DNA from 3 places in the Pseudomonas sp. P4_B4 genome. Region 2 is predicted to be linked to each of the others. Evidence: predicted binding sites of a transcription regulator. Region 2 holds the regulator's gene; each other region holds the start of a gene.
What was found. Region 2 encodes FliA, which starts transcription of late flagellar genes. Its sites were predicted from a motif close to CTAAAGTTTNNNNNNNNNNNGCCGNTAA; they were not measured.

Region 1 (6,390 bases), on a different contig from region 2:
GATGCCAGGTCATCAGGACGGAACTTGGCCAGGAAGTCATCGGCACCGACCTTCTTGACCATCGCCTGATTGAATACCCCCGACAACGAAGTGTGCAGGATGATATGAAGCTTTTGCATGCGCGGGTCGTTGCGGATTTCCGCCGTCAGGGTGTACCCGTCCATCTCCGGCATCTCGATGTCGGAGATCATCATCAGGAACTCTTCTTCCGGCTTCTTGCCCTCGTCGACCAGTTTGCGCAGGTAGTCCAGCGCTTGCCGACCGTCGTTCAGCGCCACCACTTCGACGCCGACCGTTTGCAGGCAACGCGTGACCTGCTTGCGCGCCACCGATGAGTCGTCGACCGTCAGCACGCGCAACGAAAGCGCCTTGTGCTGGGTTTCGACATCCACCACACCGACTGAAATCGCTTCAGGCGTCGGTGCCACTTCCGCCAGCACCTTCTCGACGTCGATGATCTCGACCAACTGATTGTCGACTCGCGTCACCGCCGTCAGGTAGTGATCGCGCCCGGTGCCCTTGGGCGGCGGATGGATCTCCTCCCAGTTCATGTTGACGATGCGCTCCACCGAGCGGACCAGGAAACCCTGGGTCTTGGTGTTGTACTCCGTGATGATCACGAAGGGATTGTGCTTGTCCTTCAACGCACCGGAGCCAGTCGCCATTGCCAGATCAAGGATCGGAATGGTCGCCCCCCGGATGTTCGCCACGCCGCACACGACAGGACTGGACTTGGGCATCAGCGTCAGCTTGGGGCATTGCAGCACCTCCCGAACCTTGAACACGTTGATCCCGTACAGCTGCTGGCCGTCGAGACGGAACAACAACAGCTCAAGGCGATTCTGCCCCACCAGTTGCGTGCGCTGGTTTACCGAATCCATTACACCAGCCATGCCCAGACTCCTACACCAACGCCAAGTGTTGTTGCGACGCGCCTTCATCACTAAACGGCACGGCGCTTGCTTTTTTAATCGTTATGAACACAGAACCGACATTTTTCCGACGCCTGACCACACCCTGCCGAAAATTGCTCGGTGTGCTGGCGGCTTTTTGCCTGTTCAACGCTGGCAGCCCTGCCCTTGCTGACGCGGTTACCTTGCCTGACATGCTTATCGGCGTCACTCAGGGCTTTCTTGAATTCACCGTAGAAGACTATCTGGCTACCAGCCAAACGGAAGGTCGCTACGAGATCCAGGTCAACCAACTCGATCCGCGCATGCACATGCCCATGTGCGACAAGGAATTGACAGCAACGCTTGAGAGTCCCAAGCCGCTGGGACGGGTTACGGTCAAGGTTCGCTGCGAGGGCGTTTCCCCCTGGACAGTGTTCGTGCCCGCTCAAGTCCGCCTGTTTCGCGAAGTCGTGACCAGCGCCCGGCCACTGCGCCGCGCAGCCATTGTCGAGCCTGGGGACGTGGTCCTGCGCGAGCGCGATATCAGCCTCACCAGCCAGGGCTACCTGACCTCCCTCGATCAGGCGATCGGACAGCGACTGACCCGACCAATGGTCGCCGACCAGGTGATTACCCTGGTGCATATCGAACAGGCAGAAGTCATCCGCAAGGGTGATCAGGTGGTGATTACCGCCCGCAGCGGTACGCTCAGCGTGCGCATGCCGGGCGAAGCGCTGTCAAACGGCAGCCTGAGCGAACAGATCCGGGTGAAAAACCTCAACTCCCAGCGAGTCATCAAGGCGCAGGTCATCGCGCCGGGGCAGGTGGAAGTGTCCATGTAAGGCTCGCTATTCATCAGAATGTGGCGCTTGCCGCGGCTGTTCCCTAGACTGTGTTCCAGGCACGGCAAGCGCTGGCGCGCGCAAGGTTCATTGATAAATGGGCCTAAAGTTTTCCAGGGAATGGCCGAAACCATGGCAAGCGTCCAAATTCCCAGAGGTTTTTTATCATGGTCATCGATTTCAGCCGATTGAACAGCTCCTCGTCCCTTACGGGCAGTACACGTACCAGCGCCAGCAAGGAAAGTGCCGAGGCCGGCAAATCTGCGCCGCTGGAGTCCGCGGCCGAACCGGCCGGTACCGTCAAAAGCGGGGAATCGGTACATCTCAGCAATGAGGCTCAACAGTTGCAGAAGGTCACTGACAAGCTGCGCGATCAGCCTGCCGTCGACAACGCCCGCGTGGCCGAGTTGAAAGCAGCGATTGCCGATGGCAGCTATAAAGTCGACAGCAACCGTGTAGCCAGCAAACTGCTCAACTTCGAAGCCCAGCGCTAGGCCACCGCCGGCGCCAGGCTTTTGGACGCTTAAAACCCAAGGCCAGCCATGCACGACACTCATTTACTGCAACTGATCACCGACGACTTTGCCCCAGCGCAACACCTGCTGGAATTACTGCAGACCGAATCCCTCGCATTGCATGGCCGCGACATGCCATTGCTCGAGAACATCCTGGCGCAGAAACAGGCATTGGTCGTTTTGCTCGAACAGCATGGCCGCAAGCGCAGTGAAGTCCTCGCCAGCCTCAACCTGCCGACCAACCGCGGCGGTCTGGAGCAATTGGCCGGCCAGTCGAGCATTGGCGAGCAGTTGCTGGCGCAAAGTGACGTGCTGACCGATCTCCTCGCCCAGTGCCAGGCCATCAACGCCAACAACGGCCAGTCGATCCTCACTCAGCAGGCCGCTACGGCCACCCAGCTGAAAATCCTCACCGGCGGTGAAACCCCGGCGCTTTACGATGCCAGCGGAACATTCTCCAAGCTTGCCAAGCCGCGCCCGCTCAGTCAGGCATGAGCCGGTCAATGCCCCCGCTCTATCAAGACGCGCAACATACTGGCAAACTGCCAGACTGCCGTAGTCAAATTTTGTCTGGAGATTGATTAACCGTGTCCAATGCCTTATCCGTGGATGATGCTCCGCAGCCACCCAAGGTGCTCTCCACGCCCTTGGAAATCTCCAGCAACCTGCGCCAGCTGCTCGAAAGCCATGACCCGCTGATCATCACATTCCACGAGCGCAGCCAGCGCTTCCAGAGCTATCTGGTGGACCTGGACCGTGACAGCAACATGATTGCCCTGGACGAAATGATTCCCCGTGATGGCGAGCGCTACCTGCTGGCGGGCGAACCGTTCAGGGTCGAAGGCTTCCACGAAGGTGTACGCATTGCCTGGGAAAGCAACGGCCGGTTGAACATCGACGAATCCGCTGGCAGCCGCTGCTATCGTGGCGCCCTGCCCGACGAAGTGGTGTACCACCAGCGCCGCAATGCGTTCCGCGCCGCGCTGAAGCTGGCACAACTGGTCAACGTCAACCTCGACGGCGAAAAACTCAAGGCCCCCATCAGCGGCAAGCTGCTGGATATTTCCGCTACCGGCTGCAAACTGCGCTTCGACGGCGACATCACTGGCAGCCTGCAACTGGGCCAGGTGTACGACCGCTTCAGCGCCGAACTGCCCTTTGGCAAGATGACCGCGCCGGTCGAGTTGCGTTATCTGCACTTCGAAGAAAAGATTTCCACCACCTTCGCCGGCGTTCGCTTCCACAACATGAGCGGGTTGGTGCAGCGTCAGGTCGAACGCTTCGTCTATCAGTTGCAACGCGAAGCACGTCGCTTCGACAAAGACGACATCTGATGGAGCGTCAACAAAAAACGGGCAGTCCCTTGCGGTGACTGCCCGTTTTTTTTGTGCCCCCGGTTTTAAGGCCTGGCCTCGGTAAAGCTTTGCTCGCGCCCCGAATCAGGGTCTTCTGGCGGTTGATCGGTTTCTGATTCGGATTCAGGTTCGGCTGACGGCTCCGGATTCACCGGATTGCACATCTGATCCTGCACCACCTGCTCATCGACCCGAGGATCCAGCGCCGCCACCAGTGGCGAACTCGTCATATTGTCCGGCATGGCCACGTGATGCAGCGGTGCGTCGTCGACCTGATGCAGGTTGGTCACCGCTTTCGGGCGAATCCGCCATACCAGCACCAACGCAAAGAAGCTGAAAAACGCGTAGAGCATCTGGCTGCCGAACAGCTTCATCAGCACGCCTGCCACCAGCGGCCCGATACTCGCACCCACGCCATAGGTCACCAGCAACATTGCCGTCAGGGACACCCGACGATCGCCTTCGACGTGGTCATTGGAGAACGCCACCGCCAACGGATACAGGCAGAACTGCACCAGCGAACAGACGAAACCGGCGATAAACAGAACCTCCAGCGGCACCTGCGGCATGATCGCCAGCGGCAGTGCAGCCAGGGCCAGGCTGAACGCGAAGCTGCGAATCAACACGGCCCGATCGTAGCGGTCGGACAACCAGCCCAACGGCCACTGCACCAGCAGCCCGGCAAAAATGCAGCTACCCATGAACAGACCGACCTGCTCCGTGGACAATCCTTGCTGCGAGGCATACAGCGGTGCCAGACCGTAGAACGAACCGACGATCAGGCCTGCCCCGAGCACCGTGCTCAATGACTGCGGCACGCGCTTGATAAAGAACCGTGGCTCCATCGGCGCCGGATGCATGGGTGCCGGGTGGATCCGCCGCGTCAGGGCCACCGGCACCAGACACAGGGCGAAACACAGGGCGACCAGCATCAGCAGCTCCAGCCCCAGCGCCGGATGCATGACCAGAATCAGTTGCCCCATCACCAGGCCCAGGTAAGAGGCGATCATGTAACCGCTAAACACCAACCCGCGCTGCTTGGCCTCGGCCTGTTCGTTCAGCCAGCTCTCGATCACCATGTACTGGCACATCATGCCGAGGCCGACGATCACCCGCAGGAACAGCCAGGCCGGCAGCCAATCGATCAGGCCATGCCCCAACACCGCCGCGCCGACAATCCCGGCACAGGCCGAGTAGGCCCGGATATGCCCGACCCGGGCAATCAACCGGTGACCGATCTTGCCCCCCAGCACCAGGCCGAAGTAGTTGGCGGCCATCAATGCACCGACCCACAGGCTGTCGACATGGTCGGCCGCCAGGCGCAGGCCCAGGTAAGTACTCAACAGGCCCGAGCCGATCAACATCATCAGCGAGGCGAAATACAGCGCCCGAAAGGATTTCCAGATTTGGCGCAACGAGCGGCTCCTTGCAGTGAGAATCGGCTACCGCTAAACGATAGCCGGATGTCGACGGATCGTCAGGCCTGGGTCGCTAACACACGACGCTCCCAGGGAGTAATTTCATCATGGAAACTGCTCAGCTCCAGGGTCTTCGAAGCGATGTAGCCTTCGATGAATTCCGCGCCGAACAGTTCCTTGGCCAACTGGCTACGTTTCAGACGCTCCAGTGCCGCATGCAAGGTACACGGCAACGAAAGATTGTCCGGCACTTCGAACTCACCCTGGATCGGCGCGCTCGGTTCCAACGCGTTCTCGATGCCATGCAAGCCCGCCGCCAGGCTTGCGGCAATCGCCAGATACGGGTTGGCATCGGCCCCCGGCAAGCGGTTCTCGACTCGACGGGCCACCGGTAAACTGGCCGGAATGCGCAGGCCGGCCGCCCGGTTGTCGTAGGACCAGCAGGCATTATTCGGTGAGGCGTAAGGGTGGCACAAGCGCTGATAGGAGTTCACGTTCGGCGCAAACAACGCGGTGAAGTCGGCCATGCAAACTTGCTGACCGGCAATGAAGTGGCGGAAGGTCGGCGTCTCCTGCCCCGCTTCATCACTGAACACGTTACGCCCTGAATCGATCTCGACCACGCTCTGGTGGATATGCATTGAACTGCCCGGCGTATGCGGCAATGGCTTGGCCATGCACACCACGCTCAGGCCGTGCTTGAGGGCAACTTCCTTGAGCAAGTGCTTAAACAGGAACGTCTGGTCGGCCAGCAACAGCGGATCACCGTGCAGCAGATTGATCTCGAACTGGCTGACACCCATTTCGTGCATGAAGGTATCGCGAGGCAACCCCAACGCAGCCATGCATTCGTAGACTTCATTGAAGAACGGCCGCAAGCCGTTATTGGAACTGACGCTGAACGCCGACTGACCATCTTCGCGACGACCGTCCAGCCCCAGTGGCGGCTGGAACGACTGAGTCGGGTCGGTGTTAGGCGCAAAAACGAAGAACTCAAGCTCCGTCGCCACCACGGGCGCCAAGCCACGGGCTGCGTAACGGGCAATCACGGCCTTGAGCTGACCACGGGTCGACAGGCTGGAGCTGGTGGTGGTGCCCAGTTCATTCGCGTCGCAAATGGCGAAGGCCCGCGGTGGATGGCTCCAGGGCAAGCGGTGGATTTGTGCTGGGTCCGGGATCAGCGCCAGGTCGCCATCATCGCTGCCGTAAAACCGCGCCGGCGGATATCCGCCCATGATGCATTGCAACAGCACGCCCCGCGCCATCTGCAGACGTCGACCGTCGAGAAAGCCCTCGCAGGTCATCACTTTGCCCCGTGGAACGCCATTCAAATCCGGCGTGACACATTCAACTTCATCAATGCCCGT
Region 2 (6,390 bases):
CTGAGAAGCTGCAACGTTCGTTGATCGACGCAGCGCAGCGCCAGGAGATGCAAGGTCAGCCGGTGATTCTGCTGGTGGCCGGTCCGGTTCGCGCGATGCTCTCGCGATTCGGCCGGCTCGCAGTCCCGGGTTTGCACGTGTTGGCTTACCAGGAAATCCCTGACAACAAGCAAGTGACCATCGTTGCGACAGTAGGGCCCAACGGCTGAGGTAGTGGTTTATGCAAGTTAAGCGTTTTTTCGCCGCCGATATGCGTCAGGCCATGAAGCTGGTTCGCGATGAGCTGGGCGCTGATGCCGCCATCATTGGCAACCGCCGGATCGCAGGAGGTGTCGAACTGACGGCTGCACTGGATTACAAGTTGTCGGCGCTGGCACCGCGGGTTCCGAACATGGAACTCGAAGACGAGCTGCGCAAGACTCAGTCGCGGATCGTCACTGCCCAGGCCGAACTGAGCCTGCGTGGCGACGGCGAGAGCGACAATGCGACCAATCGCCAGTTGTTCGCCGGCTTGCCGCTCACCGCAGCCGAGCCGTTGATCGAACCAACGTACGCCGAACCCCGTCGCCCCGCACCGGCTGCTGCACCAGCCTCCACTGGCGTGGACCCGCGCGCGTTCGACTCGATGCGTTTCGAACTCAACAGCCTGCGCGAACTCATGGAAGTCCAACTCGGCTCGCTGGCCTGGAATCAGCTGCAGGGCAGCCGTCCGGACCAGGCCAACCTCTGGCGTCGCCTGCAACGCATCGGCCTGTCCGGCCCGCTGTCGCGCGACCTTTTGACGATGATCACCGATATCGAAGAGCCTCGTCAGGCCTGGCGCATGTTGCTGGCGCACCTGGCGCGCATGATCGTGACACCGGAAATCGAGCCGCTGGAAGAGGGCGGTGTGATCGCCATGGTAGGCCCAGCCGGCATGGGCAAGACCACCACCCTGGCCAAGCTGGCTGCCCGTTACGTGCTCAAGTACGGCGCGCAGAACATTGCGCTGGTGAGCATGGACAGCTTCCGCATCGGTGCCCAGGAGCAGCTCAAGACCCTGGGGCGCATACTCAACGTGTCGGTGACCCACGTCGATCCGGGCCAGTCGCTGGTGCAGGCGCTGGAACCCTTGCTGCGCAAGCGCGTGGTACTGATCGATACCGCCGGCCTGCAGGCCAGCGACCCGGCCCTGCGCATGCAGCTCGAAAGCCTGGCCGGTCGAGGCATCCGCTCGAAAAATTATCTGGTTCTGGCAACCACCAGCCAGAAACAGGTTCTAACCGCCGCTTATCACAGTTACAAGCGTTGTGGGCTCGCTGGCTGCATCCTGACTAAACTGGATGAAACGGCTAGTCTGGGCGAGGTGTTGAGCCTGGCCATCAGTCATGAGCTGCCGGTGGCCTACCTGACCGATGGCCCGCGGATTCCGGATGATCTCCATCTGCCGCGCCGTCATCAGTTGGTCAGTCGCGCCGTCAGCGTGCAAATGCAGGAAGAACCCAGCGAAGAAGCCATGGCTGACATGTTCGCTGATATTTACCACAGCCAAACCAAGCAGGTTGGCTAAGGTAGTAATGAACAGTTTTTGTACCTACATCGATGGTCTGCCATGCATTGTTCCGTTTGTGAACGCGCAGCCAGTAATGTGGCCTCCGTCTATGCAAGACAAGGTAAAGAAATAACATGGGCAGCATGCATCCCGTACAGGTGATCGCGGTGACCGGCGGCAAAGGTGGCGTCGGGAAAACTAATGTGTCAGTGAACTTGTCCCTGGCTCTGGCTGAGCTTGGCCGGCGCGTCATGCTGTTGGACGCCGACCTGGGACTGGCGAACGTTGACGTTCTGCTGGGCCTGACACCCAAACGTACCCTGGCCGACGTGATCGAGGGCCGCTGCGAACTGCGCGATGTACTGCTGCAGGGCCCCGGCGGTATCCGTATCGTTCCGGCCGCATCCGGCACTCAGAGCATGGTGCATCTGAGCCCCGCGCAACACGCCGGCCTGATCCAGGCCTTCAGCGATATCGGCGACAACCTCGACGTATTGGTGATCGACACCGCGGCGGGCATTGGTGACTCGGTAGTCAGTTTCGTTCGCGCAGCCCAGGAAGTGCTGCTGGTGGTGTGCGACGAGCCGACCTCGATCACTGACGCCTACGCATTGATCAAATTGCTTAACCGTGACTACGGCATGAACCGCTTCCGCGTCCTGGCCAACATGGCCCAGAGCCCGCAGGAAGGGCGCAACCTGTTCGCCAAGTTGACCAAGGTCACGGATCGCTTCCTCGACGTCGCCCTGCAATACGTCGGCGCGGTGCCCTACGACGAAAGCGTGCGCAAGGCGGTGCAGAAGCAGCGCGCCGTCTACGAGGCCTTCCCGCGTTCCAAGTGCTCGCTGGCATTCAAGGCGATCGCACAGAAGGTCGATACCTGGCCGCTGCCTGCCAACCCGCGCGGGCACCTGGAATTTTTCGTCGAGCGCCTCGTGCAGCAGACAGCAGGACCGGTTCTATGACGGCAAGCGGTTACAACCTCTACAAAACATCGGCGCGTGATGCGCAGTACGAGCTGATCGAGCGTTACGCGCCGCTGGTTAAACGCATTGCCTACCACTTGTTGGCGCGCCTGCCGGCCAGTGTCCAGGTCGAAGACCTGATCCAGGCCGGGATGATCGGCCTGCTTGAGGTGTCGACCAAGTATGACGCCAGCAAAGGCGCCAGTTTCGAGACGTACGCGGGCATTCGAATCCGCGGCGCCATGCTCGATGAAGTGCGTAAGGGGGACTGGGCGCCACGTTCGGTTCACCGCAATACACGCATGGTCAGCGACGCCATTCGCTCGATTGAAGCGAAAACCGGTCGTGATGCTAAAGATCACGAAGTTGCGGCCGAACTCCAATTGAGTCTCGACGATTACTACGGGATTTTGAACGACACCCTGGGCAGCCGGCTGTTCAGTTTCGACGATCTGTTGCAGGACGGCGAACACGAAGGGCTGCACGAGGATGGGGCGAGTGCTCATATCGAGCCGTCACGCGACCTGGAAGATGAACGCTTCCAGGCTGCGCTGGCAGATGCGATTGCCAATTTGCCGGAGCGTGAGCGACTGGTGTTGGCGCTGTACTACGACGAAGAGTTGAACCTCAAGGAAATCGGTGAGGTCCTTGGGGTCAGCGAATCTCGGGTCAGCCAGTTACACAGCCAGTGCGCGGCCCGTTTGCGGGGGCGTTTGGGGGAGTGGCGAGCGCGCTGAAGGCAGTGTGGGGGACACTGCGAACGAGGCCGGTGTGGTGTTGAACTGCGCCGGTCGCGATCTGTTGTGCTCCAGACAGTCATCGAGTGCTTTGCCGGATTGATTGAAATGGCGTGTCCAGGTGCTGGGCGCGTTTAAGACTGCTTGGAGGTCGAATTGGACAAGAACATGAAAATCCTCATCGTTGATGACTTCTCAACGATGCGGCGGATCATCAAGAACCTGCTGCGTGACCTTGGGTTCACCAACACCGTCGAGGCCGACGATGGCACTACCGCCATTCCGGTGCTCAACAGCGGAAGCATCGACTTTCTGGTAACGGACTGGAACATGCCTGGCATGACCGGTATCGATCTGCTGCGCCATGTGCGTGCCGATGAAAAGCTCAAGCACCTGCCGGTGCTGATGGTGACCGCTGAAGCCAAGCGTGAGCAGATCATCGAAGCGGCCCAGGCCGGCGTTAACGGCTATGTGGTCAAACCCTTCACGGCCCAGGCGTTGAAAGAAAAAATCGAGAAGATTTTCGAACGCATCGGTTGATGAGTGCGCCATGGGGGAGCTATGGGCAATAACGAAACTTCATTGGGCGATTTTGAATCGACCCTGAAAAAACACGCCGTCGAATTGGTCGCCAGCCTTGAAAAAGGCAAGTTCGGCGACGCGGTGCAATTGATCCATGAGCTCAACCAGACCCGTGACCGCGGCCTGTATCAGGAAGTGGGCAAGCTCACTCGCGAACTGCATAGCGCGATCGTCAATTTCCAGATTGACCCGCACATGCCGCAAGCCGAAGAAGTGTCGCAGATCACCGACGCCACCGAGCGTCTGGGGTATGTGGTCAAGCTGACCGAGGCCGCGGCCAACCGCACCATGGATCTGGTGGAAAGTGCCACGCCGCTGGTCAATGGCCTGGCGGATGAAGCCAAGGTGTTGAGCGCGGACTGGGGGCGCTTCATGCGTCGCGAAGTCGGCGCGCAAGAGTTTCGTGAACTGGCCCGGCGGGTCGACGGGTTCCTGGCGCGCAGCGGCACGGACAATCGCGCGGTGTCGGGCAACCTCAACGACATCCTGCTCGCCCAGGATTACCAGGACCTCACAGGCCAGGTGATCAAGCGTGTGACCCAGTTGGTCACCGAAGTTGAAAGCAACCTGCTCAAGCTCGTGCTGATGGCCAGTCAGGTGGACCGCTTTGCGGGCATCGAACATGACCGCGAAGCGATGCTTGCAGAAAAAGATCCACAAAAACATCTATCTCAGGGTGAAGGTCCGCAGATTCATGCCGATAAAAGAGAAGACGTTGTGTCCGGTCAGGACGATGTGGACGATTTGCTATCCAGCCTTGGATTTTAGGTAGACCTGTTAGGAGCATCCCCTTAATGAGCTTCGGCGCCGATGAAGAGATCCTTCAGGATTTCCTGGTTGAGGCCGGCGAGATTCTAGAGCAACTGTCCGAGCAACTGGTCGAGCTGGAAAGCCGTCCGGATGATGCGGATCTGCTCAATGCAATTTTTCGCGGTTTTCACACTGTAAAAGGGGGCGCCGGCTTCCTCCAGCTCAACGAGCTGGTGGAGTGCTGCCACATCGCCGAGAACGTGTTCGACATCCTGCGCAAGGGTGAACGTCGCGTCGACTCGGAACTGATGGACGTGGTTCTCGAAGCGCTGGACGCGGTGAACAGCATGTTCAGCGAAGTCCGCGAACGCCGCCCGATCACGGCTGCGACACCTGAATTGCTTGCGGCGCTGGCCCGCCTGGCCGAGCCGCAATCGGCTGACGAGGTGGTATCCGCGCCTGTCGCTGCTGTGGTTCAAACGCCTGTGGCTGAAGCCGAATCGGGCGACATCACCGACAATGAATTCGAACAACTGCTGGACTCGCTGAACGCCGTCAAGGCGCAGGCCGAGGCCCCGGCGGCTGCTCCAGCGCCTGCCAGCAATGCCGCTGCCAGCGACGAAATCACCGATGCCGAGTTCGAGTCGTTGCTCGATCAACTGCATGGTAAAGGCCAGTTCGCCGTTGACGCAGTGGTCCCTACGCCGGCTGCGCCAGAAGCACCGAAAGCGGCCGGCGACAGCTCCGATATTACTGACGACGAATTCGAAGCACTGCTCGACCAACTGCACGGCAAGGGTAACTTTGCTGTCGATGCGCTCGAGTCGGCCATTGCTTCTGTGCCAGCACCTGCCGCGCCAGCCGCCGCAGCGGTCGGCAGCGATCTGATCACCGATCACGAATTTGAATCGCTGCTCGATGAGTTGCACGGCAAAGGCAGGTTCAGCGAAGTCGGCAAGGCGACGGTTGCCAGCGGATCGAACACGTCCGTTGCCGCGCCGGCCGCGAAGGCTGCGGCGCCGAAACCAGTGACCAAGGCACCCGAACCAAAAGCTGAAACGCCGGCTGCTGCCGCTGCACCTGCTGCTGCGCGTGCCCCGGCCGCGCCACCGGCGGAAAAACCGGCGAGCGAAGCCGAGACCACCGTGCGCGTCGATACCGCGCGTCTCGACGAGATCATGAACATGGTCGGCGAGTTGGTGCTGGTGCGTAACCGCCTGGTCCGCCTCGGCCTCAACAGCGGCGACGAAGCCATGTCCAAGGCTGTGTCGAACCTCGACGTGGTCACCGCCGACCTGCAAACCGCGGTCATGAAGACCCGGATGCAACCGATCAAGAAAGTCTTCGGGCGCTTCCCGCGCCTGGTTCGCGACCTGGCTCGCCAGCTCAAGAAAGAGATCAACCTGGAACTGGTCGGCGAAGAAACCGACCTCGACAAGAACCTCGTCGAGGCCCTGGCCGATCCGCTGGTCCACTTGGTGCGCAACGCGGTCGACCACGGTATCGAGTCACCGGAAGAACGCGAAGCCTCGGGCAAGGCCCGGGGCGGCAAGGTGATTCTTGCAGCCGAGCAGGAAGGCGACCACATCCTGCTGTCGATCTCCGATGACGGCAAAGGCATGGACCCGAACGTCCTGCGTTCCATCGCGGTTAAACGCGGCGTGATGGACAAGGATGCGGCGGACCGTTTGAGCGACACCGAATGCTACAACCTGATCTTCGCCCCGGGTTTCTCGACCAAGACCGAGATCTCCGACGTATCGGGTCGCGGCGTGGGCATGGACGTGGTGAAAACCAAGATTTCCCAGCTCAACGGTTCGATCAA
Region 3 (6,390 bases), on a different contig from region 2:
AACAGGCGGGTCTTGTAAGTACTGACTGTCTTATTGCTGAGAAACATTCCATCGGCAATCTCTTTATTGGTCTTTCCTCGGGCCAACTGTTGCAAGACCATCATTTCCCGTCCTGACAAGCGATCAACCATATCAGCCTCACTGGCATTTCCCAAACTGCAACGCACGGTATGCAAGGCTTGGTTAGGAAAGTAACTGTAGCCTGACAACACCGCCTTTATTGCACTGAGCAACTCCGTCAGGTCTTGTTGTTTGCAGACATAACCGGCTGCACCGGATTGCATGCAACGCATGGAAAAATGCCCCGGCGCCTGGGAAGTCAAAATCAGCACTTTCATAGGCATTGAGGTCGAAGACAAACGCGCGATGACTTCCAACCCGTCCAGCTTCGGAATCCCGATATCCAGAATGACAATATCCGGCATAAGTTCACGGGCTAGTTGCAGTGCGTCCACACCATTATCGGTTTCTGCAATAACTTCGTAGCCATGACGCTCCATTAGCATACGTACCGCAAGACGAATGACGGGGTGATCATCCACGATCAGCACTTTATTCATGGGCAAGTCCAATTTTCGCTGTTCGAATTTTTAGAGCCCGCACAATAGCCTAGTCGTTTCACCCATGGCATGTCGCCCCTCCCAGCCACCCACACCAAGAGACATCCCCTACAAACAACACGGATTCCTCCTACAAAAATCCCTCGAACGGAATGAATTGAAAACTGTATCAGCGTCAGTGTGTCGCACTTTCCAGCCGTCACCTCTATCGATTTACGACCAAAATTTTCCGAGAGTCAGCCTGAGCGGTAGCGCCCTGACAAACATAAGCCTCTACCCCTCTGTTAAAACGCAACTGATATTTACGCACTAAACACTCACACCAGACATATCACACACCAAGCATCCAATTACTCTTACAGCAAATAATATTTTTTGAGCAATCATTAAAACACCACTAACATTCCAAAAAACGAAGAGCAATACAACAAACGAATAAAAACGCTTATCAAAACCAACAAGCAATAAAAAACACTACAATAATTACCACATCAAACCAACCTCATAAATCATTCGAGAAAAGACAACCCGGCATGAGTACAGAACATGATAAAAAAACGAATCACCAACCCAATGACAATTATCGCGATATTCGCAGCACTCTCTGAAACTTCGGCAGCTGTTTCTCTACCTTTCCTCGACCAAGAGGAAAGAGAACTCTACGTCTGGTTTCTGATCAGCTTTCCGTTTTATTTACTTTTGCTTTTTTTCGCGACACTCAACTTCAACTACAAATCCCTTTATGCGCCCTCCGACTTTGAAAAGGGAAAACACTTCATGAAGGTCATGGATGATGCTGGGCGGCCGGAAAAAAAAGCGGCCGGGAAGTCGTCTGAAAATCCCGCACTGGAAACATCAATGAATGACCCGCAGTCAACTCGGACGCCCTGCGGCGCACAGGACCCGCCAACCGAGATTGGTCTGCAAACCACTGTCTCTGTTCAGCATCAGCTTCAGTTACCGGAGCTTATAAAAGACCTGTACATCGTTGATGCACGCTGGATGAGCAAGGAGGTCGAGTTTGGAGCGCTGCTGGAAAACCTCCAGAGGCCACGGGAAAAGACGGCGTACGTGACTCTGTTTGTCACTTGTGCCGTTTCGGAGACTTTACTGAAAGCCAGTGCGCTTAAATATTCAAAGCAGACCAGGAAGCGCTGTGCCGCCTTTTATGTTGCCTACAATCTGGACTCGCACAGGTTGTCGGTCATTGATCAGGCCGGGCAACCGGCGAACAACAACGTGTAGTACAGGTCAGACCATCGAGAAGGAGAAAAACAGGAAATCATCCGCGGAAACGAAAACACCCGACAACGTAGTAACTGGCGTCACACCCCGTTTTCAGGTACCTGACCTCGTCGAGGACGAGGTCAGGTATCCATCACGATTTCAAAGGTCTCAGAACAGCTTCCGGCCTTTGTTCGCCGCAATGCGCATGCGCAGGGCGTTGAGCTTGATGAAGCCCGCAGCATCCGCCTGGTTGTACGCGCCGCCATCTTCTTCAAAAGTAGCGATGTTGGCATCGAACAGCGAGTCGTCGGACTTACGGCCAGTGACGATCACATTGCCCTTGTACAGCTTCAGGCGCACAACGCCGTTCACGTTGACCTGGGAAGCATCGATCATCTGTTGCAGCATCAGACGCTCTGGGCTCCACCAGTAGCCGGTGTAGATCAGGCTGGCGTACTTGGGCATCAGCTCGTCTTTGAGGTGAGCCACTTCGCGGTCCAGGGTGATCGATTCGATCGCACGGTGGGCACGCAGCATGATGGTGCCGCCAGGGGTTTCGTAGCAGCCACGGGACTTCATGCCCACGTAGCGGTTCTCGACGATGTCGAGACGGCCGATACCGTGTTCGCCACCGATACGGTTCAGGGTCGCCAGCACGGTGGCCGGAGTCATTTCGACGCCGTCCAGCGCGACGATGTCGCCGTTGCGGTAGGTCAGTTCCAGGTACTGCGCCTTGTCTGGAGCGTTTTCCGGGGAAACGGTCCAGCGCCACATGTCTTCTTCGTGCTCGGTCCAGGTGTCTTCCAGCACGCCGCCTTCATAGGAGATGTGCAGCAGGTTGGCATCCATGGAGTACGGGGACTTCTTCTTGCCGTGGCGCTCGATCGGGATCGCGTGCTTATCGGCATAATCCATCAGCTTTTCACGGGACAGCAGGTCCCATTCGCGCCAAGGGGCAATCACTTTCACACCAGGTTTCAAGGCGTACGCGCCCAGTTCGAAACGAACCTGGTCGTTGCCCTTGCCGGTGGCGCCATGGGAAATGGCGTCAGCGCCGGTTTCGTTGGCGATTTCGATCAGGCGCTTGGCGATCAGCGGACGAGCGATGGAAGTACCCAGCAGGTACTCGCCTTCGTAAACGGTGTTGGCACGGAACATCGGGAAAACGAAATCGCGCACGAACTCTTCGCGCAAGTCGTCGATGTAGATCTCTTTCACGCCCATGGCCTGAGCCTTGGCGCGTGCAGGTTCGACCTCTTCGCCCTGACCCAGGTCAGCGGTGAAGGTCACCACTTCACAGTTATAAGTATCCTGCAGCCACTTGAGGATCACCGAAGTGTCCAGGCCGCCGGAATACGCCAGAACGACCTTGTTTACGTCCGCCATGCCATCACTCCACGGGGTTCTACGGAAAGCGGGGAAGTCTACCGCTCATACAGAATAATTTACAGGGGCGCGACAGCTTATGACGACGAAGCGACAGATTCTGTCGAGGGCGCGACGATTACAGCCGGGGCAGGAAGTGGCCGTAGTGGCCGCTTTCGTCGCTTGCGGGGCGACTTGTTCCGCTGGTGCTCCGCGCTCCAGGCGTACCGCTACTCGACGGTTCTTCGCGCGGTTGGTGTTGTTGGTATTAGGCGCCAACGGATAACGTTCGCCATGGAAACGCACGGTGATTTGCGACTCCTGGATGCCGTTGGCCTTGAAGAACTCCAGCACTGCCAGGGCTCGGCGCCGCGACAGATCGCGGTTGGTCAGGCGGTTGCCACTGTTGTCGGAGTGACCGTCGAGTTCGATGTGATTGACCGTCGGATCGGCCTTCATGTACTCCAGCATCACCTGCAGCCTGGCCTTCGCGGCGCTGTCGAGTTCGATTCCGCCGCCGGGGAAGCCGATTTCGGATTGCTTCACCTGTTCGAAATTCTGTGGCAACAGTTTCGCCACACAACCCTGATAGTCCGCAAACGCTTTGGTGAACCTGACCGGCAACAAGCGTACTTCCGACACCCGCCCATCCCCCGAGGAATGTCGAACGACCGGGCTGCGACCGTCCATCAGGCCACTGATCAGACGCCCGGCCTGAACCTGTGAGCTGTTGAACAAAACGTTGCCACTGCCGATTCTCACCGTGCCCAGGTTGATATCGTCACGCCCCGGTTGCCACGGCGCGGCAGCGGCCAGCAGCGTCGCCGAGCCACCGCCAATCATCGGGTTGTAGGCTTTCAGACGAAACGTCGCCTGTTCGCCGGCACGACGCACGAACTCGCCCGAACCGAAGTCGGTAATCGGCTGAGTCAGGCGGCATTCGAACTTGTCACCCTCGACCGTCCACTCAATGCTCTCCAGACGGGTCTGGAAAGTGAGCGCCATCGCGGGAAGGCTGGCAAACACACTGAGCAAGGCTAAAAAACGCTGGCGCACGGGAGGCTCCACTGGCTTCTACAACAAAAAGACCGACACACACATGTTTACGGCATACCCGTTGGATATCGGAAGCTTCCTGCAAAACTTGATAGCGAGTGCCTGCAAGAGTCTTTTCCGGTAGCATTCCCTTGAGTTTGACCCGCCTGGAATCCCCTCATGTCCGACCGCCTGACCCTGCTGCGTCCCGACGACTGGCATATTCATCTTCGCGATGGTGCCGTGTTGACCAATACCGTCGCGGATGTCGCGCGCACCTTTGGCCGCGCCATTATCATGCCCAACCTGGTTCCACCGGTGCGCAACGCGACCGAAGCCGACGGCTATCGCCAGCGGATTCTCGCTGCCCGCCCGGCCGGCAGCCTGTTCGAGCCACTGATGGTCCTGTACCTGACCGACCGCACCCAGCCTGAAGAAATTCGCGAGGCCAAGGCCAGCGGATTCATTCACGCCGCCAAGCTGTACCCGGCCGGCGCGACCACCAACTCGGACTCTGGCGTCACCAGCATCGACAAGATTTTCCCTGCACTCGAGGCCATGGCCGAAGTCGGGATGCCGTTGCTGGTTCACGGTGAAGTCACCCGTGGTGATGTCGACGTGTTCGACCGCGAAAAAATCTTCATCGATGAACACATGCGCCGTGTGGTCGAACGTTTCCCGACCCTCAAAGTGGTCTTCGAACACATCACCACCACGGACGCCGTGCAGTTCGTCAACTCGGCTTCGGCCAACGTCGGCGCGACCATCACGGCTCACCACCTGCTGTACAACCGCAACCACATGCTGGTGGGCGGGATCCGGCCGCACTTCTATTGCCTGCCCATCCTCAAGCGCAATACCCACCAGGAAGCCCTGCTCGACGCCGCCACCAGCGGCAGCGAGAAGTTCTTCCTCGGCACCGACTCGGCGCCCCATGCCCAGCACGCCAAGGAAGCTGCTTGCGGTTGTGCCGGTTGCTACACCGCCTATGCGGCCATCGAGATGTACGCCGAAGCCTTCGAACAGCGCAATGCGCTGGACAAGCTCGAGGCCTTCGCCAGCCTCAACGGCCCTCGGTTCTATGGTCTGCCGGCCAACACCGATCGCATCACCCTGGTCCGCGAAGAGTGGACCGCCCCGACCAGCCTGCCATTTGGCGAGCTGACCGTTATCCCGCTGCGCGCCGGTGAAAAACTGCGCTGGCGCCTGCTGGAGGAACACGCGTGAGTGAAGACCATTTCGACGACGAACTGGAAGGCAATGGCGGCGGAGGCGGTCCTCGTCATCCAATGGCTGCCAGGTTCCGTGGTTACCTGCCGGTTGTCGTCGACGTAGAAACCGGTGGCTTCAACTCGGCCACCGACGCCCTGCTGGAAATCGCTGCGACCACCATCGCCATGGATGAAAAGGGTTTCGTTTATCCGGATCACACCTACTTCTTCCGTGTCGAGCCGTTCGAAGGCGCGAACATCGAAGCGGCTGCCCTGGAATTCACCGGGATCAAGCTCGATCACCCGCTGCGCATGGCCGTGAGTGAAGAGTCTGCCCTGAACGATATCTTCCGCGGCGTGCGCAAGGCCCTCAAGGCCAATGGTTGCAAACGGGCGATCCTGGTCGGGCATAACAGCAGCTTCGACCTGGGCTTCCTGAATGCGGCGGTTGCGCGGCTGGACATGAAGCGCAATCCGTTCCATCCGTTTTCCAGTTTCGATACCGCAACGCTCGCCGGCCTCGCTTACGGTCAAACCGTACTGGCCAAGGCGTGCCAGGCAGCGGACATCGACTTCGACGGTCGCGAGGCTCACTCGGCTCGCTATGACACCGAGAAGACGGCAGAGCTGTTCTGCGGCATCGTCAATCGCTGGAAGCAGATGGGTGGCTGGGAAGATTTCGACGATTGATGTGTTGTAGGAGCGAGCTTGCTCCTACACAGTCCCGGCGTTATCCCGCCCATAAAAAAACCGGCCTCGATGGCCGGTTTTTTTGTACCTGCTTTTTATAGCTGGAGCGTGCGCCTTACAGAGCGGCAGCGTGCTCGGTCAGGTAAGCCGCAACGCCTTCTGGCGAAGCGTTCATGCCTTTGTCGCCTTTCTTCCAGTTGGCAGGGCAGACTTCGCCGTGCGCTTCGTGGAATTGCAGAGCGTCGACCAGACGGATCAGCTCTTCCATGTTACGGCCCAGCGGCAGGTCGTTGATGATCTGC

Region 1: flgM (flagellar biosynthesis anti-sigma factor FlgM) is a predicted target of FliA. The motif match lies at 1,839-1,866, and genes of this name have one in related genera.
Region 3: AC1DVE_RS16180 (flagellar protein MotY) is a predicted target of FliA. The motif match lies at 4,274-4,301, and genes of this name have one in related genera.

The regions. Positions count from the first base shown of each region.
Region 1 is NZ_JBFUHS010000023.1:150,392-156,781, forward strand. It holds gene AC1DVE_RS22465 (chemotaxis protein CheV) at 1-893, opposite strand, end outside; gene flgA (flagellar basal body P-ring formation chaperone FlgA) at 977-1,735, shown strand; gene flgM (flagellar biosynthesis anti-sigma factor FlgM) at 1,903-2,229, shown strand; gene AC1DVE_RS22480 (flagella synthesis protein FlgN) at 2,278-2,745, shown strand; gene AC1DVE_RS22485 (flagellar brake protein) at 2,838-3,584, shown strand; gene AC1DVE_RS22490 (MFS transporter) at 3,650-5,020, opposite strand; gene AC1DVE_RS22495 (glutamine synthetase family protein) at 5,083-6,327, opposite strand.
Region 2 is NZ_JBFUHS010000015.1:7,703-14,092, forward strand. It holds gene flhA (flagellar biosynthesis protein FlhA) at 1-209, shown strand, start outside; gene flhF (flagellar biosynthesis GTPase FlhF) at 221-1,549, shown strand; gene fleN (flagellar synthesis regulator FleN) at 1,666-2,496, shown strand; gene fliA (RNA polymerase sigma factor FliA) at 2,493-3,233, shown strand; gene AC1DVE_RS16715 (chemotaxis response regulator CheY) at 3,402-3,773, shown strand; gene AC1DVE_RS16720 (protein phosphatase CheZ) at 3,795-4,583, shown strand; gene AC1DVE_RS16725 (chemotaxis protein CheA) at 4,610-6,390, shown strand, end outside.
Region 3 is NZ_JBFUHS010000014.1:28,301-34,690, forward strand. It holds gene AC1DVE_RS16165 (response regulator transcription factor) at 1-560, opposite strand, end outside; gene AC1DVE_RS16170 (hypothetical protein) at 1,107-1,805, shown strand; gene AC1DVE_RS16175 (argininosuccinate synthase) at 1,956-3,173, opposite strand; gene AC1DVE_RS16180 (flagellar protein MotY) at 3,219-4,208, opposite strand; gene pyrC (dihydroorotase) at 4,368-5,414, shown strand; gene rnt (ribonuclease T) at 5,411-6,088, shown strand; gene AC1DVE_RS16195 (peroxiredoxin) at 6,204-6,390, opposite strand, start outside.